DNA from 2 places in the Mesorhizobium sp. CNPSo 4684 genome. Region 2 is predicted to be linked to the other one. Evidence: riboswitches for the same ligand, from Rfam matches in the RefSeq annotation. Region 2 holds a riboswitch; the other holds the start of a gene.
The links. Region 2 has a riboswitch for thiamine pyrophosphate ahead of thiC (phosphomethylpyrimidine synthase ThiC). Riboswitches for the same ligand answer to the same signal wherever they lie in the genome.
Positions count from the first base shown of each region.

Region 1: linked by a shared signal. The riboswitch ahead of AC04SG_RS18210 (YkoF family thiamine/hydroxymethylpyrimidine-binding protein) and the one ahead of thiC (phosphomethylpyrimidine synthase ThiC) in region 2 are both predicted to bind thiamine pyrophosphate.

Region 1 is NZ_JBWLUX010000018.1:11,492-20,102, reverse strand. It holds gene AC04SG_RS18225 (ABC transporter substrate-binding protein) at 1-894, opposite strand, end outside; gene AC04SG_RS18220 (ABC transporter ATP-binding protein) at 891-1,682, opposite strand; gene AC04SG_RS18215 (ABC transporter permease) at 1,679-2,512, opposite strand; gene AC04SG_RS18210 (YkoF family thiamine/hydroxymethylpyrimidine-binding protein) at 2,768-3,376, opposite strand; TPP riboswitch at 3,367-3,479, opposite strand; gene AC04SG_RS18205 (hypothetical protein) at 3,665-4,030, shown strand; gene AC04SG_RS18200 (DUF2934 domain-containing protein) at 4,160-4,399, opposite strand; gene AC04SG_RS18195 (hypothetical protein) at 4,493-4,696, opposite strand; gene AC04SG_RS18190 (DUF1236 domain-containing protein) at 4,781-5,110, opposite strand; gene AC04SG_RS18185 (DUF982 domain-containing protein) at 5,322-5,687, shown strand; gene AC04SG_RS18180 (hypothetical protein) at 5,647-5,946, opposite strand; gene AC04SG_RS18175 (hypothetical protein) at 6,129-6,401, shown strand; gene AC04SG_RS18170 (PRC-barrel domain containing protein) at 6,500-6,784, shown strand; gene AC04SG_RS18165 (hypothetical protein) at 6,886-7,035, shown strand; gene AC04SG_RS18160 (hypothetical protein) at 7,079-7,300, opposite strand; gene AC04SG_RS18155 (hypothetical protein) at 7,570-7,977, opposite strand; gene AC04SG_RS18150 (hypothetical protein) at 8,170-8,611, opposite strand, start outside.
Region 2 is NZ_JBWLUX010000004.1:232,822-241,432, forward strand. It holds gene thiC (phosphomethylpyrimidine synthase ThiC) at 1-1,375, opposite strand, end outside; TPP riboswitch at 1,486-1,597, opposite strand; gene AC04SG_RS05435 (LysR family transcriptional regulator) at 2,071-3,000, opposite strand; partial or broken gene nodS (nodulation methyltransferase NodS) at 5,043-6,988, shown strand; gene AC04SG_RS05445 (carbamoyltransferase family protein) at 7,079-8,611, shown strand, end outside.

The DNA of each region.
Region 1 (8,611 bases), on a different contig from region 2:
CTCGACCTTGGCCTTGTCGATGGTGCCGATGACGCCGTCCTGGCTGCGCAAAAAGTGCCCGTCGACCAGCATCTTCAGCGAGGCGTGGATCAGCGCCGGGTCGGTCAGCGCGTCCTTGTTGGACGCAATCAGCAGGTCGCCGGCTTCTTGCGGATGATCGACGGCAAACTGATAGCCGCGCCGCGTTGCCTCGACGAAGGCCGACACCGCTTTCGGGTTTGCCTGGAGATAGGCATCACTGGAGGCGATGACGGTGGTGTGCTCGTCAGGCACGCCGTAGTCGGCGTAGCGGAAGCCGCGTTGCCTGATGCCTTTCAGTTCGGCATCGACGCCTTCCCAGGTCGAGACCTCCAGCGTGAAATCGACCGAACCATTGGCCAGCGCCTCATAGGCCGAGGTGCCGAGCGTCACCGTCTCGAAACTGCCCTTGCCGCCATCGTGGCGGATGATGGTCGAGATTAGCGTGTTTTCCCAGGCGCTGCCGAAGCCGCCATAGGTCAGGCCGTCGAGATTCTTCGGGCTCTTGATCTCGCTGCGATCCGCGTTGAAGACCAGCCGGCCGGTCTCCTGCTGCACCACGGCGTAGACCGCCTTGAGGTCGGCGCCGGCGGCACGCTGGGTGAACAGGCCGACGCCGGCAATGCCGAAATCGGCGATGCGGTTGGCAACCAGCGTGCCGGCGCCGGTATCGCCATAAGGCAGGATGTCGACGGCGAGCCCGGCCTCGTCGTAAAAGCCTTTGTCGCGGGCCACAAACAGGCCGATATGGTTGGTGTTGACCGTCCAGTCGAGCGCGACGGTGACTTTTTGCGCAGCCGCATGAGCGCGCGAGGCCAGCGGCAGTCCGGCAGCCAGCGTCAAAAGCAGCGCTTGCCGGCGGGTGAATTCGGTCATGATGATCTCCTTTGAGCGGTCTGGGGGAGCGAGGCTGGGTCAGTCCCGGGATTGAGCAGCGTGTCGAGGATTTCGGCTTCGAGCACAGCGGCCTGGCGCGCGGCATCGCTGCCGGCGGCGCGCGGTCGCGGCAGCGGCACGGCGATCTCGCTGATGATGCGGGCTGGCCGCGCCGACAGGAGATAGATGCGGTCCGAGAGGTACACCGCTTCGCGCACATCATGGGTGATCAGCAGCGCCGTCCAGCAGCGGTGGCGCTGCCACGTGCCTTCCAGCCAGCGCTGCATGGCCGCGCGTGTCAGCGCATCCAGCGCGCCAAAGGGCTCGTCGAGCAGCAGCATGTCGCGTTGCTGCACCACTGTGCGCAAAAGCGCGGCGCGCTGACGCATACCGCCGGAGAGTTCCGCCGGCCAGGCGTGCTCGAAGCCGGCAAGGCCGAATTCGGCGAACAGCGGCGCGACTTGCTCGCGTGCCGCCCGTCGCGGCATGCCCTGCACTTCGAGCCCCAGCGTCACATTGTCGATGACGCGCCGCCATGGCATCAGCGCGTCGCGCTGCGGCATGAAGGCGAAATGGCGACCATGGTCATCGAGTGGCGCACCGTCGAAGCGCATGTCGCCCTCGCCTTTCAGCGCACCGGTGAGCAGTTGAAACAGCGTCGACTTGCCGGCGCCGGAGGGGCCGAGGATGGACACGAACTCGCCGGCCGCGACATGAAGCGAAATGCCCGCGAGCACCTCCAGCGCGCCGAAGCTTTTGCTGATATCGCGGAGTTCGAGCCGGGTCATCGGCTCACTCCCGAAGGCTTGCCGTCGCGGCTCTCGCTCCCCGCATCTTCCCAGGGCATGGCGAGGCGTTGGATGAGCACCGCAAGGCCGAACAAAGCAAGCGTGAGCGCCGCGCTGACGGCGACCGCGGCGAGCACCAGATCGGGGCGGAAATTGTTCTTGGCGTTGAGCATGTAGATGCCCAATCCCTTCGCCGCCCCCGCATATTCAGCGAAGATCGCGCCGACCACGGCGTAAGTAATCGAGATCCTCAAACCGGCGAAGAAATAGGGCAGCGCCGAAGGCAACCGCGCCAGCCAGAAGATGCGCCAGCGCCCTGCCCCCATGGCGGCGAGCATCTGGGCAATCTCCTTGCTCGTGGCAGCGTAGCCTTCGACCAACGCCACCATCATCGGGAAGAAAGTGACCAGTGCGACGAGCAGGATTTTCGGCATCAGCCCGAAGCCGAACCACAGCACGATGAGCGGCGCGATGGCGACCAGCGGCAAGGTCTGGCTGACGATCAGCAGCGGGAAGAGCGCGCGGCGCAGCGGGGCCAGAAAATCGACCAGCGCCGAAAGCAGGAAAGCAGCCACCAACGAGCAGGCAAAGCCGGCAAGCGTGGCGCGGATGGTCGGCAGCGTGTTTTCGGCAAGGGCGGCGCGATTCTCCCAGGCCTGCAGCAACACGCGCGACGGCGCCGGCAGCATGGTGGGCGCTGCGCCACCGTAGCCGGCGTAGATCTCCCAGGCCGCGAGGAGCAGGGTGAAGGAGATGGCGGCGGGGATGGCCTTGGCGATGGCGGGGGCTGATCTCCCCCCTCGAGGGGGAGATGTCGCCGAAGGCGACAGAGGGGGTCGCCGGCCATAGAGCGCCCACGACTTGCCGATGCGAAAAGAGCGTCGGCGCTCCACGCGCTGGAACCCCCTCTGGCCTGCCGGCCATCTCCCCCTCAAGGGGGGAGATTCACTTGCATCGCGGTCTTCGCCAATCGCCAATGGCTCCCCTCCTCTTTGTACCGAGGGGTCGGGGGCATCTCCCCCACGCGATGGGTTGAACGAAACAGCCACGGCAATATCCTCGATGAACGACGCTTGAGCCGCGGCTCAGACGGCGCTCGGGCTGTTCGCCGAAATCGTGATGTCGAGGGTGACGTGGCCGGCGCCGGGGCCGAAGCGGCAGAAGGCTTCACCCAGCGTCGCAAACACCGCGCCGGCATCGCCACGCAGTTTGGTGCAGAAGTTCTTCGAGCGTTCAAAGACGCCGGACTGCTTCAGGAAATCGACGCAGCCATAGATCTCGTCCATATGGTCGCCCGTGCCCATCACATCGAGCGAGAACTGCGCCGCAACCGGCTGGTCGGTCAATGGCGTGGCCTGGACGGCGCGGATCGCGGCGATCTTGCGCTCCTCCAGCGGAATGGCGGGTCCGGCGATTTCCTGCGAGCGGCAGATCGGATCGTCGGGCTCACCTGGACAGCCACGCGAAACCGCAGCCGAAAGCACGCAGTGCTTGCCGCCTTTGGCCGCCGCCACGAACAGGTCGCGCATGGCTGGAAACAACACCTCGGGCGGCCCGACCAGAAGCGTCGAGATGTCGTCGGTCTCGATCCGCAGCCGGTCGCGCCAGGGATCGAGCGCGCCGAGCGCGCCAAGGATGACGCCGACGAAATCGTCGGTCATGGGATAAAGGGAAATCTGTGCACCGGAAAACATCGCCCGCCTCGCTCCGCTGGTATTATCCAGATCAGCTTTAGGGTCCGAAGGCTTGCCGCCCTCATCTCAGCCCCGACCGTACGGAGCACCCCTGTGGATGGGCGGGTTAAAGCACTGTTCGAGGCATTGGGGAAGAGTATTTTTCGACTGTCATCGCGAAGTGTGTTGGGCCAGGTTTCTTGGCTTCAGGAAAATCCGCATCATTTGAATTCGTTCAAATTGTACGCGTCATCCTTGACGAAATATCGTACATAAAGTACGATATTTCCTTTCAACAAGGGGAATTCCGTGAGCACAGCGAACCATGGCGCCTTCGCCGACCTCTCCCGCCCGCTGTTGTCACTGCCGCTGCTGCCGCCCTTGTCGCTCGACCAGCGCGAACGCGTTGCCGGAGCATGGCGAATGGCCAGCCAGGACATCGCCGACGATATTCGTTTCATCCGGCAATATTTGAAAGTGATTGCCGAGAAGGACGAGAGGCTGTCGACCGGCACGCTCGTTCACAGCCGCGCCTATGTCGAAGCCTGCGCCGGCTGGCTGCCGCAGACGGTGGCGCGCTATCTGCGCCACCTGCGCCAGATCACCGAATGCGAACTGGTCATGACAGCTGCCGGTATCCGCTTTGCCCTGTCGAGTTATGCCTGGGAGGCATAGGGCATCACGCGATCTTCATGCACAATGCGTTGCGCTCCCCGTGGAGGCGCAATTCGTCGGGTTAAGAGACCCTGGCGGGCCGAACGGCGACGTCCAGAACGGGGCCGCCCAGGCGAATTCTGCCCTTGCCTATTTCAACTTGGCCTTGCCGGACATTGCGGCGGCCGGCTTTGCAGCCTTGGGCTTGGCGGCGGCCTTGACGGGCTTCGCAGCGGCCTTCTTCGCCGTCTTCTTCGGTTTGGCGGCCGCACCATCTATTTCGGCCGTGGCCTGTTCCCAGTGCTCCTGATGCGCGCCTTCTGGGCGGCCGGCCTGTTCCCAAATCTCATGTGCGCGCTGGCGAATGCGGTCCTGTCTGTCGTCCGTCACTTAAGCCTCCGTGGTTGGGTCCGATGGTTAGGTCCAGATTCCACGAAAACATTAGCCGAAATTTGAGCCGGCGTCTTGAGTGACGAGCTGCTTTCAATGCGGATCGGAAACGACCGCAACGCCGAGCAGCGCCGCTTTCTTGGTGATCAACCCGGCGAGGTCGGCATCCGACCGATCCGTGCCGGTGCGCTCCCGCAAGAGCGCAATCGCTTCCTTCATCGACAACAGCGCGGTGCTGCGCTCAGCCAACAGCTTGTCGCAACACGCCGCCACGTTTGTCTGGACATGCGGCAACATGGGCGATGCTCCTTTCATCATTCGGCCCTGCCGCCCCTCATTGGGATGAACGACAAGGCCATATTGGTGGTTCGGTCAGGTGGCCTATTCGACCACCTCGACGATCCTGCGGGTGCTGGGATCGACCAACACTGTATGGTTGTCGACAACAGCGTATCTATACTGAACGTCAGGAACCTCCTGCAGCTCGACAGTGTCGGGCAAGGCTGAGCCGACATTCAACTCGACGCCGAGAAGACTGACCGAGGCCAGCGGATGTTTTTTAACGTATTGGTGCACGACCGTGCGCTGCTCGGGGGTGATGATCACCTGCTGCCGCGCCGGCTGCGTGACAATGACCTCGTCGCCCGCGGCAACACCGAGACCTGCGATCATGGCGAGCCCGGCGACTGCTGGAATAAGGACGGTTTTCATCTTCGTCTCCTATCGTTGTTGGCGAGCTCCGCCGAGCTCCCGCACGAGGCGAAAACATCACGGATCAAATTGGCGGGCTCCAGGAGGCAAACGCCTCGGGTACGGTCTAGTTCCGTAAGTGGAGACTAATTGATCGGTCCCATCCGCCATTGCGGCTGGAACCGCACGGGCATGATTCGCATTGGAGGATGATCCTCAGGAGACTTTCAAAATGGACGATATGCGGCTGCAAAATCCCGTGGCAATTGCCGTCGGCGCCGGGTTCCGACGCGACATCACGACGCTGGCCGAGATGCAGAATTTCCTTCAGGAATGGCCGCACGCCAGGAACGGCAAGATTTACGAAACGGCGCTGAGGGCCTGCGAAATGGCCAGGGCTGGACACGTGACCAAGGACCAGGCGCTGCGGGCTTTCACAGCCTTTACGGAGACGGCCGGCATTGCCTGGACCGGCATTGATCCGGTGACGGCGCTGCGCCTGGCCAAGGCTGGAACTGGCTGGCCCCCGGTCCACACTGTAGAGACCTCAAGCGGGATCATTGCTTCGGTGGCTGCACAGGCACCTCGCCGGGCTTGATCACCGGTGTTTTGCCCTCGTCCGGCGGCGGCTGCGTCATGCCCTGGTCACCGCTGGGCGGCGGCCGCAGCACGCCGCCGCAAGAACCAAGATCGGCGGTCGAATTGCCATTGCCGGCATCGGCGGGAGGCGGTTGCTGGCCGCCATCCTGGGGCTGCGCCTGGCAAGGCACGGGAGGAGCACCCTCGCCGTCGTCTTGCGCGGCGGCAGGCCCGGCAAGTGCCAGCAGCGCGCACGGCAAGAAAACAAAAATCTTCATTGTCCGGTCTCCGTCTGGAATCGTGTTCTTTTGGCAAATGCAGCCCAGCGGCAATTGGTTCCCCAAGTGGTTCCCCCACGTGGTTCCTAAGTGGTTCCAAGCAAGGTGGACCGGTTTCGGGAACCTGCTTGCCGGCGCCGAGTTCCACCTACTCGATGCAAGCACTGACCAGGGAGGAAATTATGGACCCGCGTAGAAAACCAAGCGACGAAGTGGAAACCCCGACGCCGCGCCAGCAGGACTGGGATGCGTTGCGTGGCGCAAGGATCCTGCCCGACGGCGCAGATGAAGAAAGCCTGCCGGACACCACCGGTGTCGAGAAGGAAGGCGACCTGCCCGAGGAAGACGACGACAACCCCTATCAGGATAGTGACGATGCCTTGCCTGACGATGCCGAGGAAGCCGCCATTGGTCGCGACCCCGCGCGGCGCGGTGGTCCTTTCGACGAAGTGTGAGGCTCGAAGCAGTCTGCGCCGGACTTCCGTGGCGTTTTACCGGAACTCTTCGTCTGTTCGCTGGTTAGGAAATTGTCCAACCCCAGAGGAGACCGGTCATGGATCACACCCATCACACACGACTTGCCAGCACGGAACTGACGCCTGACATACTCGAAGGCGCGACCATCTATGGCCCTGACGATGAGAAGATCGGTTCTGTCGATCATCTGCATGGCAGTCAGGTCGTCATCGACGTCGGCGGCTTTCTTGGCATCGGCGCCAAGCCGGTGGCGGTCACCACCAACCAGCTGGATTTCATGCGCGACGAGGATGGCGACGTCCACGCCGTCACCAGTTGGACCAAGGACCAGCTCAAGGCGATGCCGGAGCATCGCGACTGATATTTTTCGAAGGGTCCGGCTGCCGCCGGGCCCTTCGTTCGGCACGCCAGGTGCTGGCGGTTTGGCTTCAGCGGCGCTCTGGTGATCAGGGAGAGAGACCGATGATCAGAAAACTCAAATCAGGAAAATACCGCCTCTATTCGCGCAAGGTCGATGAAAAGACCGGACGACGACGCAACCTCGGCACCTTCGACAGCCGCGAGGCGGCCGAAAAACACGAACGCGAAGTCCAGTATTTCAAGCGCCATTGAGATCGATCCCGCTTGAGTGCCGACGGTTGCCCGACCGGACCCTTCAATTCGATGCGGAATCGCCCAGCGCCTCGGTGACGAAGGACGCCGCGATCAGGTCGTCGGCATCGATGCGTAGGGACCCTTCGCTACCCCCCATGATGGCAGCGACCTTCTGGAAGGCCTGCATCTCGTATTCGGTAATCCTGGCGTTTCGCATCCTGGCCTTCAGATCGGCAACGCGTCGGCCCAGTGAGGCGGACGTTCCGATTTCTCTTTTCGACATGGTGGTCGTGCTCCTCCCCCAACCCTGTTTTGCCCCTTGCCCGCTTAGCTGTATTCGTGCTGCCTATTTATAAGGCAGCACGAATACAGTCGCGGCAACGCGCGGTACCAGGGAAGGTTCCAGCGCCAAATGGTCACTAAATAATACGGGAGGGGCCGGCAGCCGAAGCGGCGGCACGCGCCGCAACCGCTGACTGCGGCCATTAGGCCAAATCAACCCGCCTCGCTATTCGCAACGCGGGTCAGACTTCAATCACCTTGCGCGGACAGTCAGCGAGAAGCCGACGGTACGGCTACGGCCGAACGTGCCGTTTCGGGTGAGAAAACCACGAAAGCAAAGATCAGAACGGCAGCGGCGACGATGAGCGAGCCGCCGGCAACGACAGGCTCAATCGCCGGGTTTCCCTGCAACATCACGTAGAGCGCCGGCAGCATGATCACCACGCCAGCCGTATAGAGCCAGTAGTGGATCATGGCGATGCGGCGCGCCGCCTTTTGCGGATTGAGCGCGTAATAACCGCCGAAGATGGCGCTCGTCACCCAGCCCAGCAGGTTGATATGCGCATGCGCCGGGAAGGCGCTGTGATCGCCTGAGATGGCCATCTGCAGGCCGGCCGCAATTCCCAATATGAGGAACACGATGGCGGTTTTGAAAAAGAGCTCTGAAACCTTAGGCATGTCGTTCTCCCCCGATGCCGTTTACCCCAGCATCGCGAAGGCTACACTTAGGAGTGAAGATTTTCCATACCGTCCTTTGGATTAGTAACGCTTTTCCCCCAGGGACCGGCAGTTCCCTCGGCCCGTCAAAAAGCCGCCGGGGCGAACCCGGCGGCATGGTCGTTCTATTGGGCCGTTTCAGCCGCGATCGGCTTACGGCGTTGCCGGAGCCAGCTTGGCGGCCATCTGGTCGATCTTGTCGGCAAGCACGCCGTTGGCCCAGTCGGTGACCTCGGGGTCGACCGGCTTGTTGGCCATATCGGCGAGTGCGTCATCGAGCGATGGGATGTTGGCGGTAGCCGTATCGGCAGCCGTCTGCGCCGCGGCAGCCGCCGCTTCAGCATCCGTGACCGCGGCCTCCAGATCCGCCATCGTTGCGTCCTGGGCCGCCTGCTCCTCGGGCGTTGGAGGCGTATCCACATGCGCCGCATCGAAGGCCGCCTGCTGGGCGGCCACCGCGTTCTGGGCTTCCGTCACCGCAGCATTTGCCTCGTCAACCGCGGCTTGGGCGTTCTTGGCAACTGCCGACGCCGTCACATAAGCCTGCACGCCGGCGAACTTCTTGCTCTTGGAGTTCATATAGGCGTTGATGTTG
Region 2 (8,611 bases):
AGCCGATCATCGCCGCACCAATGCCGCTTGTGATGTGGTCATATCCCGGCGCGATGTCGGTGGTGAGCGGCCCCAACGTGTAGAATGGCGCTTCGCCACAGACCGCCAGCTGCTTGTCCATGTTCTCCTTGATCTTATGCATCGGCACATGGCCTGGACCCTCGATCATCACCTGGCAGTCCTTGGCCCAGGCGATCTTCGTCAACTCACCAAGCGTTTCCAGTTCGGCAAATTGCGCCGCGTCGTTGGCATCTGCGATCGAGCCTGGACGAAGGCCATCGCCGAGCGAGAAGGCAACGTCATAGGCTCTGGAGATGTCGCAGATCTCGTCGAAATGCTCGTAGAGAAAGCTCTCCTTGTGGTGGTGCAGGCACCATTTGGCCATGATCGAGCCGCCACGGGAGACGATGCCGGTGACGCGGTCGACGGTCAGCGGGATGTAGTGAAGGCGCACGCCGGCATGGATGGTAAAGTAGTCGACGCCCTGTTCGGCCTGCTCGATCAGCGTGTCGCGATAGACCTCCCAGGTCAGGTCTTCGGCGATGCCGCCGACCTTCTCCAGCGCCTGATAGAGCGGCACCGTGCCGATCGGCACCGGTGAGTTGCGCACGATCCATTCGCGGATATTGTGGATGTTGCGGCCTGTCGACAGGTCCATCACCGTGTCGGCGCCCCAGCGGATCGCCCACACCATCTTTTCGACCTCCTCGGCCATCGAGGAAGTGACGGCGGAATTGCCGATATTGGCGTTGATCTTCACCAGGAAATTGCGGCCGATGATCATCGGCTCGCTTTCGGGATGGTTGATGTTGGCAGGGATGATGGCGCGGCCTCGCGCCACCTCGTCGCGCACGAATTCCGGCGTCACGAAATCCGGAATCACGGCGCCGAAGCTTTCACCGTCGCGTTGAAGCTTCGAACGCAACTGCTCTCGGCCAAGATTTTCGCGGATGGCGACGAATTCCATTTCCGGCGTGATGATGCCGGCGCGCGCATAGGCGAGCTGGGTCACGGCGCGGCCGGCGGCGCGCAATGGCCGGTTGCGTACCGGGAATTCTGGCGTCAGGCGATCGGCGGAGACAAAGCCATTGTCTTCTGGCTTGATCGTGCGGCCCTCGTGGCGCTCCACATCGCCGCGTGCCTCTATCCATGTCTCGCGCAGCCGCGGCAGGCCGCGCTCGATATCGGTTTTCACCGTTGCGTCGGTGTAGGGACCCGACGAATCGTAAACCGTGACCGGCGGCTCGCCGGCGCTCGGGTGCACCGAGATCTCGCGCATCGGCACCCGAAGGGCCGGGTGAAGCTGCCCGGGCTTGTGGACCTTTTTCGAAGCGGGAAGTTCGCCGACTGTGACAGTCGGAGTATGGGCATTCATGGGTGAGCCTCCTCGCTCGAGCGCAACGGAGATCCAGTCCACGCGATGAGGACGACGTGACTTCGCTTGGAAAATGGGCATTGCCCGAATGCCGGAGCCGGATTGCCGACCCGCGAAGCCTCGCACCGTCCCTACGCCAGTATGAACTGGATCAGGTTCAACGGGTCACTGCGCACTCTAGCAGTATCTCAGCCCCTTGCCGGGACTCCCCTGGTGAGACGCGCAGGTTGGACGATCCGAAGCCGACCTGTCAACTCCCAGAGCGAGATGCGCATCTTACTAATACGACCAAATCCTCGGTCGAAGTGGCCGCCGCGAAGGCGTCGATCGGCCGGGTGACAGCCTACCGCACCGGGCACGGTCTCCGACTTCCCTCGCTGAGGAAGCCGCCCAGTAGCGCCGTCCGCGATGCACTCGAGCCCTGTATTTAATGCCGAGGTCGCTCCCGAGATCCGGGCGGTCACGGTTTAGAGATGCTGCGGCGGCGCCTGCGAGGCGAAGTTGCACCAGCGGAATTCGGAATCGAAATCGATGTCGACCGGCAGCCGCGAGCCGCTCGACCAGTATCTGCCGATCACACTGCCAGATAGCAGAAGGAAATAGTCAAGTGGGTTGGCGCTGCGCAGGCGATGGCGAGTATCACGTTGCGCCTCCTGGCCTAGATGACAGGTGGCCACTCGCCGCAAACGCGCTAGTCAAATGGCAGGGTCCGGCGCTGGCGCTAGGCGAGATGCCTCCTCCAACAAAGTCTTCCGCATCCAGATGCTTGCTGGGTCGCCATTGTGAAGCGCAGGCCACTGCATCGTCAGAGTCAACGGGGGCAACGAGAACGGAAGTCTGACGACCCGCAGCGGTAGCGTTTTTGCGAAATGCTCAACCAGCCTCAACGGCATGGTCCCCAGGCGACTGGTGCCCGGTAGCATAGGAGCGATCATGCTGAACCCCTGCACGACCACCTCGGCACGCCTCTTGAGGCCATGCTCAATCAAAAACCACTCGTCAACGGATGCTCTGAGCGAGCGTCCGAATTTGGCCACGACGTGGCCCATTGACATGTATTTCTCGAATGTGAGCTTCCTAGTCAGTTCCTTGTTTGTCCAACAGCTGACACAGACGAATGAATCGTCGAAAAGCTTCGCTTTGGGATGTGCGTCTGACATGTACAAGTCCGGAAGGACCAGAAAATCGGCTTCACCGCGCCGGAAAAGTTCTTCCGGGTTGTCAGTCAGAGGCAGGAACTCGAAGCTGACGAAAGGGGCTTCTTGCGCAACACGCTCAACCACTTTCTGGAAGAAAATGATCGTCGTGTAATCAGAAACTATAATCCTGAACCGGCGGTCGGATTTCTTGGGATCAAATTCTTCCCAAGAAATAATCGAGAGCTGAATATGTAGCAGCGCCTCGCGAACCGGGGAGGAGAGCGCCTCGGCTCGCGGTGTCGGGATGAGTTCGCGGCCTCTCATTGTAAACAGCTCATCGCCAAAATAGCCGCGCAACCGGGCAACAGCCGCGCTCATGGCTGGTTGGCTAAGGTTGATGCTGCGAGCCGCCGCCGTGAGGTTGCGTTCAGCCATCAGCGCATCGAGCGCGACGAGGAGGTTCAGATCTAGTCCCTTAAACCGCATTTCTCTTTCCAATCTGGCTTATGGATGCATTATATCCAAACAATAGGTTTTGCAAATGTCACAAGACGCTCTGCATTTGAAAAGTGCCTTAGCTGTGAATCAAATCGGAGCGGCAAAAGGAAGCAGGCGGCAGCCCGGGCGGTATGGGCTCGACCACGATCGGGGCGTCGGGAAACGGCAATGGAAGGAGATGATTGCAGGCGCCGATCTTGGGTTGGAGCAGTCGAGCATTAACCTCGCAAAATCCTTTTGTAGAGACCTGGGGACCGATAAGAGCCTTCAATGCAAACCGGTCGAATCCGGGCGGCGCGACACCTGAACTGCGTAGCGATCGGTTTGGCTCGCGGCTCATATGGGCCTGCGATCGTGTCTCAGGAAGTCTTTGATCGCCTTCGTCAATGGGCTCCGTTCTCCTCGTTGGCGCAGCGCCTGCCGAACCAGGGTTCTCTTCGGGGTCGATCGCGAGGATCGAAGCATGTCTGCGTTGGAACGGTTGGGTCGAAGTGGTGTTCGCGCTTGCGTAGGACCGCCTGCGTGGGAGCGATCTCATCCGCGCTCGCGGCTGCGGCTAGACGAAGACTAGATCGCCCTAGCGTCACGTGGCGTTGGCATGCAAACGGCCGACATGTTGGCGCACGAGATACTGCTTCGCGATTTGAACGACCGTCGAGCCGTTGCCCCGAGCTGGACTTACCGGGTCGCCCGACGAGAGCGGGGCCGCCGACGCGAGCGCGGACTATCGACTGCGGACAATACCTGGCTCCGCAGGGTCATGGTTCAGCCGGCCTGGCGGGTTCTTGTCTTCCCAGAAATAGGCCGCGTTGGTCAGATGGTATCGGGAGCGCACCGCCGACGGACGAATCCGCACGTGAATGGCGATTGTCGCCGCGCCGCACTCGGGACGTGTTCCCGCGCCGGCCGGCTTGGGGCACTACTGGCTCGGCGAGGTGCTTCTGCTCGTCACCGAAATCGCTACGCAACCTGATGAACGATGCCACATGGCCGGCAGACTGAACTGTTCGCCACCGTGAAGTCCCGCGACCAGCAGAAGCATCGCGCGCGAACGAGTAGATTTGATCGAGAACATTGAAACGGACGGAGCCTATACCCGAAATGAATGTTTGCTATCCAAACAATGGATTTTACCAATCCGGGGGGATGCTGCATTAGAAACCCGAAATGAAAGGTGGGGCTCGGGAACGACGGCAACTTTTGAGAGAACCCCATCAACGCAAAAGTCCCCTCGTACGAGGTTCTCTCGGTCCAATTGCCTGGCATCGCGATAGCCGACGATAGCGCCTGATGCCCGCCAAGTCACGCCGCGTCGATCGCGGATGGGCACCCTCGAAAAGCATCAGAAAAGGAGTCTTTGTATGCGTTCAAGTGCGGTGGAAGCTGTGCTGGGAAAACGAGTTGCAACTGCAAATGTCGAACTCGCCGAGTTCTTTCGAAGGACCGACGGACGTACTGGGACCTCTAACATCAAGCCCTCGAAGGCAGCCGGAACTGGACCGGAGCGAGACCTGGGTTCGTTGCGATCGCGTATGACTCAAGTGTTCCGGGATATATGTCCTTGCGGCGCCGTTTGCACGACGAGTGCCCTACCAGCGAAATGAACCCGGGCAGTGATACCGGCTCGCGAAGTCACTCCCGCATTGCACGACCCCTATTTTGTAATGCGCTCGCTTCTCGGACAACACAACGAACCAAAATCTCATGGACCGTCTTGGCGCAGTCAGCACTGTCAGCGTCTCGTGTTATGCGCTGCTTTGGACCGCAGGTAAAAGAATGCAAGCCGCCTATGCGTGCGGGCAAGCGTTTTTCGGTCTCGGGCGGCGTAGCCAGTTCCGGTTTTTGGCCGGGCGTGGAGGGCATGATTGTCGCGAGACGCGGTGCAGAATCGTATCCGCCATCTTGCACGGCATTGTTCAGCCCTGGCGACTTCTGACGAGTGTTGGTTGCGTTATCGAGGTAGATGAATCTTGGGTCTGGATAATAGTCGTCGATTGTTAGATCGGGAATTGGCCGCAGACGATCCGTGGTTGCTCGATGCCAGTCCGTTCGAGCGGGAGCGTCACACGCAAATGCTCCGGCTGTCGCTTTCCCAGGGATCCATCACAAATGCACTTGAAGTCGGGTGTGCTGCAGGTGCATTCACCGAACGGCTAGCGCCCCATTGCCAATGGCTCTCGGTAATCGATCTCGTGCCGCGCGCGATTGATCGAACGCGCCGTCGGATGAAGGAGCTTACCCACATCACCTGGTTAGTCTCCGATGTTCGACAGTTCTCGACTGAGGAACCGTTCGATCTGATCGTCGTGGCGGAGGTCCTGTACTACCTCAATGGCATAGCCGAGATGCGCGCTGCCATCCGCAACCTTGTGCGGATGCTTGCCCCAGGGGGGCACCTGGTATTCGGATCGGCGCGTGATGCCACTTGTCGGCGCTGGGGTCACGCCGCTGGTGCCGAGACTGTCATGGCTATGCTCAACGAGATGTTGATCGCTGTCGATCATATGCACTGCCAAGGCGACGCCCCCGACCAAGACTGCTTGCTAGCCCGTTTTCGGAGTCAGGAGAAGCGGGACAATAACCGACGGTATCAAGCCATCGATGATCTGGAGTCCGTTGCCTCCGCCTTGGCGGAGCACGGCCTGGATGCGCGGGACGTTGATCAGTTCGTTATCGACGGCTGGGACGGGCATGTGGAGTCGCAGTTCCACGTCCTTAGCGGGGCGGCTCCGATCACTCTCAGAGGGGCCCCCTACGTCGAACGTCATGCCGATGGCCTCCTCACTTCGATCGATGGCCGGCTTTTCTCTTATAGAAGCTACCCGCATGTTACCGGCCATGTGACCTCGGCATACTGCACCAGCCCATTCACCAAAACCGGAGAGCCCGCATTCTGCTTGGTCTGGGACGGGTGCATCTTTCCACGCCTCTATTATTTAGAACGCCACGGCGCCCGGCTCCTGGATTGCCTGTTCCCAGTGATAGGCCATGTTTATGCAGCAGCGGGCCATCACTTCGGGCCCTATAAGCGGTCGGGTCCCAGTGACTGGGACCTCGGTGTTGCCGGCAAGCTGATGGCTTACATCGCACTCGGGGCGGTCGCCGAAGACATCGTGGCGGTGTTTCAGGAACTTTATCAGGAGAGATTTGCGGGCGACACAGAGCTGGCCAGCCGTTACCGCGCGGATATCAACGCCGCTGAGCCCTCGCTTGCGTCCGTGAATGACTTCTTCGAAGCCAGTGCCCTCCGATTGAGGGATCAGGCCTCCGAAGATGTGCTCGCATCCTTTCACCTTCTTCTCGAGCGTCTTCTTGTCAGCGAAATGGTGACCGCTATGGAGCGGCACGCACATTTTTCGGGGGCGCGAAACTTGTGTATCGCCGGCGGCTGCGGTCTCCATATTAAATGGAACAGTGCCTCACGTCAGACGGTGCTCTTCGATGCGGTCTGGGTGCCCCCATTTCCGAATGACACCGGCTCGGCAATCGATGCCGCTTGCAGCGCAATGGTTGCGCAAGATGGCTTCGTACCTCTGGAATGTTCGGTCTACAGCGGGCCGGCTCTGCTAGATAGCCAACTTCCTTCTGGATGGAATTCCGCACCTTGCGGTATGCGAGAACTCGCTTCCATTCTCGCCAGCAACAAACCCGTCATTTTCCTTACTGGGCGAGCCGATCTCGGACCACGCGCACTTGGTGGCAGAAGCATTCTCGCGGCTGCGACCTCGCCGGAGATGACGGACCATCTAAGCAACGTCAAGCTTCGCGAACACTTCCGCCCCGTGGCACCGATCTGCCTTGAGGATCGCGCGCCTGAAATATTCAGCCCAGGAACGCCGGATCCTTACATGTTGTTCGACCACCAGACACGGGAGGAATGGCGGACAAAGTGCCCGCTGTCGCGCATCTCGAAGGGTATGCGCGATTGCAGGCTATTTCCAGAACCTCTGAACACAAAGTGGCCGAGCTACTCATCGCGGCAACCAGCGAAAATGCAGCATAGGTACTTGGAAATGGTCTTGAGCCAGGTCAATGAGGTCCCTTGTTATGATGAATGGAGAGTGAGATGCTGTGTCTAGGATTGAGTGGCGGACTTGAGAGAGTCCACGAAAGCCGACTCGAACTTTCGAATACATTTATGCATGACGGCGCTGCGGTTCTAGTCCGGGACGGAGAGGTAATAGCAGCTGTAGAAGAAGAACGCCTCAATCGGATTAAACACTCCAACAAATTGCCCAGCAATTCGATTCAATACTGTCTCTCAGTCGCTGGCGTTCAGCTCAGCGAAATCGATCGAATCGGGTACTACTCTACCGAGGCCTATTGCAATTCTGTGCTCGAACACCTGGTCGTTTCCCAGCCGGACATCTCCATGCCGTTGGATGCTACACTGTTGCTGCAGAGGTTATTGGCGCAGGAGTTCGATTTCGAGGTCGATGCTTCGCGTATCTCATTCGTGAATCACCATCAGGCGCACGCTGTGAGCGCTTTTGCAATGTCCGGCTTCGAACAAAGCCTGATCCTTTCGATTGATGGCGGTGGTGATTTTCTCTCCGGGCTCTTGGCTCTGGGGGACGGAACCGACGTTACGCAAATCGAGACATTCCCGGACAATAACTCGCTCGGGCTATTTTATCTCGAGACGATCCGGTATCTCGGCTATGGCTTATTCGACGAATACAAGGTCATGGGGCTCGCCCCCTACGGGGATCCCGTTCCCTATCGCAAACTCTTCGAGCAGTTCTACGAGCTCTCCGCCAACGGGGGTTACCGTGTCCACCTCGACCGTATCGGGCCGACGTTGCTCCGCAACATCCAGGTTAGGCGAAAGGGAATGCCGTTTACCCAGCAGCATCGGGATGTAAGTGCATCATTGCAGGAAGCGCTGGAGCGGATCGTTTTTCATATTCTCCGGCATCATCGTGAGACGAGCGGTATGAAGCGGCTGTGCTTGGCCGGAGGGGTAGCGCACAACTGCACCGTGAACGGTAAACTGCTGTATTCAGGGCTCTTCGAAGACATCTTCGTTCAACCAGCATCGCATGACGCTGGCTGCGCATTGGGCGCCGCATTAATGATATCTAACGAAGTCGGCCACCCTGCGCCACGTAAGCGATTACAGGAAGTGTATTGGGGCCCCGATCTCGGGGGCGACCGCGCGGTGGAGCAGGAACTTAGTGCATGGGTCGGTCACCTCGATATTGAACGTACTGATGACGTGGCAAACAGTGCAGCGGACTGGATGGTCAATGGCGCCGTGATCGGATGGGTGCAGGGTCGCTCGGAGTTCGGCCCACGTGCGCTCGGTAACCGCAGCATCCTTGCTGACCCGCGACCGGCCGCGAATAAGGACCGGATCAACGCAATGGTCAAGAAGCGGGAAGGCTATCGACCCTTCGCGCCATCGGTGCTCGAGGAGAATGCGCGCGAATTTTTCGACCTGCCGGATGGTACAAGCGAATTTCCGTTTATGAATTTCGTCGTTCGGGTGCGTGACTCAAAACGTGACTTGCTCGGTGCCATCACGCACGTCGACGGTACAGCTCGGCTGCAGACAGTGTCGCGCAACACCAATCCGGCCTACTGGGATGTTATTAAT